Cupriavidus necator N-1: one gene and its partner. The protein of the gene in region 2 interacts with the protein of the main gene of each other region in a pairwise test. Links are inferred from orthologs where the notes say so. Each region holds a gene or a part of one and is shown on either strand. Other genes may lie near its edges.

Region 1 (4,068 bases), 780 kb from region 2 along the record:
ACATTGCGCGTCTTGCGCGGGCCGACCGGGTGCAGCGTCGAGATCACCAGCACGTTCGGGTACCACTCCACCATGATGTTGGGGTAGTAGGTCAGCCAGATCGCGCCGTGCTTGGGCAGCACGCCGTCGTTGAAGCGCAGCACCGCGTCGTGCCACTTCTGGTACGTCGGGCTGCCGGGGCGCTTCAGGCCGGCATGCAGGCCCACGGTCTGCACGCTGTGCCACTCGCCGAACTCCCATTTGAGGTCGTCGCACGAGACGAAGCTGCCCAGCCCCGGGTGGAACGGCACGACGTGGTAGTCCTCCAGATAGACCTCGATAAAGGTCTTCCAGTTGTAGTCGCACTCGTGCACCTCGACGTGGTCCAGCATGTAGCCGTCGAAGTTCAGGTCCTGCGCCACGCCCAGCCTGGCCAGGTCGGCGCGCACGTCGCGCTTGCCGTCGAACAGCAGGCCGTTCCAGTTCTGCAGCGGCGAGCGCTTCAGGTGCAGGCAGGGTTGCTTGTCGAAATGCGGCGCGCCGAGCAGCTCGCCCTTCAGGTCGTAGGTCCAGCGGTGCAGGGGGCAGACGATGTTCTGCGCATTGCCGCGGCCGTTGAGCATGATGGCCTGGCGGTGGCGGCAGACGTTGGACATCAGTTCGATGCCCGCGGCGTTGCGTACCAGCATGCGGCCTTCGTCCTCGGCCCTGAGCGTGTGGTAGTCGCCGACTTCCGGAACCATCAGCTCGTGGCCGATATAGCCCGGGCCATTCCTGAACAGCAGTTCGAGTTCTTGTTGATGCAGCGCTTCGTCGAAATAGACGCCGACGGGCAGTTGCGTATCAGCCGGCGCCAGCTTGAGCGCGGTGCTGAGATTGGACATTATCCCCACTCCCAGATGAACAGGTGAAAGCAGTGAACAACCCAACCATCGAAAATTGAATCGATTTGGGAAAGACAGTCGCCAGGTCGGGAGAGACTCCCATGCACCCCTGGCGGCGAACGGGGGATTGTACCCGAGCCAAAAAGTTAAGGGCCTGATTTTTTTGCCTTTTTAGCGAAAAAGTCGACCCGGGTCGTCATCTGGGTGCCGTACCGGGCGCATTCGGAAAGACGACCCGAGCGCACAAGTCACATATGCCCCAAAGGCACTCATCGGAGGTTGCCCCGCGGATCCGCAAGGATGGGGCAAGGGCCGGCTTTGGCGTAAAATCCGGGCTTCCCCATCCGGGTTTCCTTATGATTCGACCGGATTCCATATTTCCAGGGCCAGACATGCCAAAAACGATGACCGCTCCGGTCCAGACCGACGACACCACCGCGGCCTCGGCGCCGCCCGCTTCCTACGAAGCGGCAATGGCCGAGCTCGAGACCCTGGTGGCCAGCATGGAGAGCGGCGAACTGCCGCTTGAGGCATCGCTGGCGGCCTACCGCCGGGGCGCCGAACTGGTGCGCTACTGCCAGCAAAAGCTGGAGCGCGTTGAGCAGCAGGTCAAGGTGCTGGAGGGCGACGTGCTCAAGCCGCTGGCCGGCGAAGGCAGCGGTGCAAACGGTGGCAATGGCGGCGCGTCGGGGGCGGACGACGAATGACCGACTTCGCCCAATGGATGCAGGCGCAGGGCGCCCGGACCGAAGCCGCGCTGCAGGCAGCGTTGCCCGATGGCAACACAGTGCCGCATACGCTGCACGAGGCCATGCGCTATGCTGCACTGAGCGGCGGCAAGCGCGTGCGGCCGCTGCTGGTGCATGCCGCCGGCGAGGTCAGCGGGGCGGCCCCGGCCGCCTGCGACGCGGCGGCCTGCGCGGTGGAGATGATCCACGCCTATTCGCTGGTGCACGACGACATGCCCTGCATGGATGACGACGACCTGCGCCGCGGCCGGCCCACCGTGCACAAGGCCTATGACGAGGCCACCGCCTTGCTGGTTGGCGACGCGCTGCAGACCCAGGCCTTTATCGTGCTGGCCGGTGCCGGGGCGATCGCGCCCGCGGCGCGGCTGCGGCTCGTGGCCGAACTGGCGCTGGCGTCGGGCTCGACCGGCATGGCCGGCGGCCAGGCTATCGACCTGCAGAACGTGGGCCGGGCCATGACGCGCGAGGCGCTTGAGGCCATGCACCGCATGAAAACCGGCGCGCTGTTGCGCGCCAGTGTGCGCATGGGTGCACTATGTGGTGAAATCGATGCCCAGGGACTGGCTGAGCTGGACCGCTATGCGGCGGCAGTGGGATTGGCGTTCCAGGTGGTTGACGATATTCTGGACGTCACTGCCGATACCGCCACGCTGGGCAAGACCGCCGGCAAGGACGCCGCCCATGACAAGCCGACCTATGTATCGCTGATGGGACTTGACCCGGCACGCGCACTGGCCGGGACGCTGCGCGCAGAGGCACACGAGGCGCTGGCCGGCTTTGGCGAGCGCGCGGACCGCCTGCGGGACCTGGCGGACCTGATCGTGCTGCGCACACATTAAACAGAGAGCCGGCCGAACGGACATCATGACCTACGCACTTCTCAACAAGATTGACGCCCCCGCAGACCTGCGCAAGCTCGACCGGCGCGAGCTCCAGACCCTGGCGGACGAACTGCGCGCCTATGTGCTGGAGTCGGTCTCACAGACCGGCGGCCACCTGTCGTCCAACCTGGGCACGGTAGAGCTGACCATCGCGCTGCACTACGTCTTCAACACCCCGGACGACCGGCTGGTGTGGGACGTGGGCCACCAGAGCTATCCGCACAAGATCCTGACCGGGCGCCGCGAGCGCATGGGCACGCTGCGCCAGTGGGGCGGCATCTCGGGCTTCCCGCGCCGCAGCGAGAGCGAATACGACACCTTCGGCACGGCGCATTCGTCGACCTCGATCTCGGCCGCGCTGGGCATGGCGCTGGGCGCGCGCACGCTGGGCGAGAAGCGCGTCTCGGTGGCGGTGATCGGCGACGGCGCCATGACCGCAGGCATGGCTTTCGAGGCGCTGAACAACGCCGGCGTCTACAAGGACCTGCCGCTGGTGGTGGTGCTCAACGACAACGACATGTCGATCTCGCCGCCGGTGGGCGCGCTCAACCGCCACCTGGCGCGGCTCTTGAGCGGCCAGTTCTACGCGGCCACCAAGAAGGGCATCGAGAAAGTCCTGTCGGTGGCGCCGCCGGTGCTGGAGTTCGCCAAGCGCTTCGAGGAACATGCCAAGGGCATGATGGTGCCGGCCACGCTGTTCGAGGAATTCGGCTTCAACTACATCGGGCCGATCGACGGCCATGACCTGAACTCGCTGGTGCCGACGCTACTGAATATCCGCCAGCGCGCGCTCGAGGGTGCCGGCCCGCAGTTCCTGCACGTGGTGACCAAGAAGGGCCAGGGCTACAAGCTGGCCGAGGCCGACCCGATCCTGTACCACGGCCCGGGCAAGTTCAATCCGGCCGAGGGCATCCGCCCCGCGGCCAAGCCGGCGCGCAAGACCTACACGCAGGTGTTCGGCGACTGGCTGTGCGACATGGCCGCGGCCGACAAGCGCCTGGTCGGCATTACCCCGGCGATGCGCGAGGGCTCGGGCATGGTCGAGTTCGAGAAGCGCTTCCCGGACCGCTACTACGACGTGGGCATCGCCGAGCAGCACGCCGTGACCTTTGCCGGTGGCCTGGCCTGCGAAGGCCTGAAGCCGGTGGTGGCGATCTACTCGACCTTCCTGCAGCGCGGCTATGACCAGCTGATCCACGACGTGGCGCTGCAGAACCTGCCGGTGGTGTTCGCGCTGGACCGCGCCGGCCTGGTCGGCGCCGACGGCGCCACGCACGCGGGCGCCTACGATATCGCCTACCTGCGCTGCATCCCCAACATGATGGTGATGACGCCGTCCGACGAGAACGAATGCCGTCAGCTGCTGACCACGGCATTCCACCAGACCTGCCCGAGCGCCGTGCGCTATCCGCGCGGCTCCGGCCCGGGCGCCGCCATTGCCGCCGAGCTCACCACCGTGCCGGTCGGCAAGGGCGTGATGCGCCGCGAGGGCGGTGCGCGCGCGGGGCATCGCGTGGGCTTCCTGGCGTTCGGCTCGATGGTGCACCCGGCCCTGGGTGCCGCCGAGGCACTGGA
Region 2 (3,648 bases):
GGTGTGCTCGGTGCTGGTGCTGTCGATCCTGATCAACCGCTCGCCGCTGTGGATGCTGTCCGGCCTGGGTGCGCTGTCGGCGGTGCTGCTGCTGGTGTTCAAGGACACGCTGTTGTCGCTGGTGGCCAGTACCCAGCTGACCTCGAACGACATGCTGCGCATCGGCGACTGGATCGAGATGCCCCAGTGCAATGCCGACGGCTACGTCAAGGACATCGCCCTGCATACGGTCAAGGTGCAGAACTGGGACAACACCGTGACCACGGTGCCGACCTACAAGCTGTTCTCCGAGAGCTACCGCAACTACCGGCAGATGTTCGAATCCGGCGCGCGGCGCATCAAGCGCACGTTGCGGCTGGATGCGGGCAGCGTGCGCTTTCTGGAGGACCGGGAAGTGCAGGCGCTGATGCGCTTCCGGCTGCTGCACGACTACCTGGAGGAGAAGCAGGCCGAGGTCGACGAGGCCAACCGCCTGCTGATTGCCGCCGGCAATGACCCGGTCAACCGGCGCCGGCTGACCAATGTCGGCACCTTCCGCGCCTACGGCATTGCCTACCTGAAGGCGCACCCGGAGATCCACCACGACCTGCTGCTGAACGTGCGCATGATGGAGCCCGATTCGCAGGGCATCCCGGTGGAGATCTACTGCTTTACCGCGTTGACTGCGTGGATGGACTATGAGCGCATCCAGGGCGATGTCTTCGACCACCTGCTGGCGATCCTGCCCGAGCTGGGCCTGCGCCTGTACCAGGCGCCGTCAGGCGCGGATCTGACCGGCGTGCGCATCTCGCCGGTGCTGGCCGCGGCGCAGGTGGCGGCGGCACAGGCCACCGTCCATCATGCCCCTGCCCACGGCGCCGCCGCGGGCAGCCATCCGATCTGAGCTGCGCCTGACGCTCAGCCGACCGCGCGCGGACGCACGCGGCTGGCGGCTTCCTTGGCGCGGGTGCGGGCGGTGTCGACATCGTCCGCGTAGGCCAGCGCCACACCCATGCGGCGCTTGATGAAGCTCTCGGGCTTGCCGAACAGGCGCACCTCGGTCTGAGGCACGCTTAGTGCCTGGTCCACGCCATCGAAGACCACCCCCTGGGCATCCACGCCGCCGTAGATCACGGCGCTGGCGCCGGGGCTGCGCAGCGTGGTGTCGACCGGCAGGCCCAGGATGGCGCGGGCATGCAGTTCGAACTCGTTCTGCCATTGCGTGGCCATGGTGACCATGCCGGTGTCGTGCGGACGCGGGCTGACCTCGCTGAACCAGACCTGCTCACCCTTGACGAACAGCTCCACGCCGAACAGGCCCATGCCGCCCAAGTCTGCCGTGACCGCCTGCGCAATGCGCTGGGCGGTTTCCAGCGCGGCGGGGTGCATCGGCTGCGGCTGCCAGCTCTCGACGTAGTCGCCGCTGACCTGGACGTGGCCAATCGGGGCGCAGAACTGCGTTTCCACCTGGCCGCTGGCGCCCATGGCGCGCACGGTCAGCAGCGTGATCTCGTAGTCGAAATCGATAAAGCCTTCCACGATCACGCGGCCGTGGCTGACGCGGCCGCCGGCCATGGCGTAGTCCCAGGCCGCCTTGACGCCATCGGGACCGTCGATCTTGCTCTGGCCCTTGCCGGAGCTGCTCATCACCGGCTTGACCACGCACGGGTAGCCGATGCCGCCGTCGATGGCAGCCTGCAGTTCATCCAGCGAATCGCAGAACTTGTACGGGCTGGTCGGCAGGCCGAGCGATTCGGCGGCCAGGCGGCGGATGCCTTCGCGGTCCATGGTCAGGCGCGCGGCGCGGGCGGTAGGGATCACGCGCACGGTGCCGGCGGCTTCCAAGGTTTCGAGCATGGGCGTGGCGATGGCCTCGATCTCGGGCACGACCAGGTGCGGCTTTTCCGCCTCGATCAGCGCCTTGAGCTGGTCCGGGTCGCTCATGGCGATGGTGCGCGCGTGGTGGGCTACCTGCTGGCCGGGTGCATTGTCATAGCGGTCGACGGCGATGGTTTCCACACCCAGGCGCTGCAGTGCAATCAGCACTTCCTTGCCCAGCTCGCCGGAGCCGAGCAGCATCACTTTGGTGGCAGAGGGGGAGAGAGGCGTTCCGAGGGTGGTCATGGCAGCGGGTGGGACGGGAAGGAAAGCCGAGATTGTACGTGTTGGGGGCTGTCTGTGGCGCCGGCGGAGGGCGCATATTGGTATGGGCCGGGGAAGGGCTTGGCGCGCGTGCCACCCAATTCAGCGAAGCACCATAAAAAGACCCGCGCGGGGCGGGCTTGAAAAGGCCTGAGGATCCAAGACCGGACCACTCAGGATCCATGCTAGGTGCTAAGCGCGCCCTCCGCATCCCCCGTTCGGGGCGGCCCGGCACAGTGTTTCAGGACGTGGCCATCAGCGGCGGCTGCCGCCGCGTGGCCACGGCAAATGCAATTTGCGCCAGACCCGCGGCCAGCCCCAGGGTCACGCCGACCTGCCACGCCACGGTGTAGGAACCCAGCGCGTCGTAGACCAGCCCACCGCCGAAGGCGCCGAGAAAGCTGCCGATCTGGTGGCTGAAGAACGCCACGCCGCCCAGCATGGCCTGCCAGCGCAGGCCGAAGGTCTCGGCGATCCAGCCCGATACCAGCGGCGCCACGCCCAGCCACAGGAAGCCCATCACCGCGGCGAACACCAGCGTGCTTTGCGGCGTGGGCGCCGACGAGAAGTACCAGGTCAGCGCCAGCGAGCGAATCGTATAGATGCCGCCCAGCAGCATCAGCTTGTTGAAGCGGCCGCCGGCCCAGCCGAAGAAGATGCTGCCCAGCACGTTGAAGCCGCCGATCACGCCCAACGCCTGCGCGCTGAGCATTGGGTCCATGCCGCATACGTCCAGATACGATGGCAGGTGCGTGGTCAGGAACACCAGTTGCATGCCGCAGACGAAATACGCCAGCGCCATCACCACGAACGGCGCATGCCGCAGCGCGGTGCCCAGCGCTTCACGCGCGCTGTCCTGGCCGCGCCCTGCGGGCGACACCAGCGGCAGCCGGTCCACGCGCCCGGCAAACCACGCCGCGGGCAGCATCACCAGCGCCAGCAGCACGAACGCTGCCAGCCCGGTGCGCCAGCCGTAGGCCTGCGTCACCATCTGCCCGATCGGCGCCGCCAGCAGCGCACCCAGCGAGCCCGCGCCAGACACCAGCCCCAGCACCGTGCTGCGCAGCGCCGCCGACACCGGCCGCGCCGCCACCGCCATCGCCAGGGCGCTGCCGGTGCAGGCCATCGATGCGCCAATGGCCACGCCCGCGCCCAGCGTGACGCCGACCATGCTGTGCGCGGTCGCCAGCAGCACCAGTCCGGTCACATAGAGCAGCGAGCCGGCCAGCATCAGCGGCCGGAAGCCGATCCGCGTGGCCCAGGCCCCGGCCAGCGGCTGCAGCAGGCCCCACGCCAGGTTCTGTACCGCGATGGCGAAGGTGAAATCCGATACCGAGATGCCGAGGTCCCGCGTCAGCGGCGGCATGAAGATGCCAAGGCTCTGGCGCAGGCCCATGGCCAGGCTGAGCATCAAGGAGGCGCCGATCAGGATCGGCAAGGCCGGGCGCAGGGCTTCGTAGCGGGAAGGCGCGGTGGGGGTGGGCACGGTGTGGTCTCGTCGTTGTCGTTATCGTTGTGAGCGCCCGG

The links. The genes of interacting proteins can lie anywhere in the genome.
Region 1: the proteins of purT (region 2) and CNE_RS12795 interact in binary tests that used the Escherichia coli proteins (3 or more experiments, as listed by UniProt). The link is inferred for Cupriavidus necator N-1 from one-to-one orthologs.

Annotation. Positions count from the first base shown.
Region 1 is NC_015726.1:2,715,024-2,719,091, reverse strand. The notes cover bases 668-3,508. They hold CNE_RS12795 (polyprenyl synthetase family protein), read left to right. Parts: upstream 668-1,566; coding sequence 1,567-2,451; downstream 2,452-3,508. Other genes in these bases: dxs (1-deoxy-D-xylulose-5-phosphate synthase), read left to right, coding at 2,477-3,508; CNE_RS12800 (exodeoxyribonuclease VII small subunit), read left to right, coding at 1,256-1,570; CNE_RS12805 (aromatic ring-hydroxylating oxygenase subunit alpha), read right to left, coding at 668-863. In the rest of the region: more of CNE_RS12805, read right to left, coding at 1-667; more of dxs, read left to right, coding at 3,509-4,068.
Region 2 is NC_015726.1:1,936,421-1,940,068, reverse strand. The notes cover bases 1-2,986. They hold purT (formate-dependent phosphoribosylglycinamide formyltransferase), read right to left. Parts: upstream 2,104-2,986; coding sequence 898-2,103; downstream 1-897. Other genes in these bases: CNE_RS09130 (MFS transporter), read right to left, coding at 2,363-2,986; CNE_RS09140 (mechanosensitive ion channel family protein), read left to right, coding at 1-883. Also shown: more of CNE_RS09130, read right to left, coding at 2,987-3,607. UniProt on the Escherichia coli protein: Involved in the de novo purine biosynthesis. Catalyzes the transfer of formate to 5-phospho-ribosyl-glycinamide (GAR), producing 5-phospho-ribosyl-N-formylglycinamide (FGAR). Formate is provided by PurU via hydrolysis of 10-formyl-tetrahydrofolate.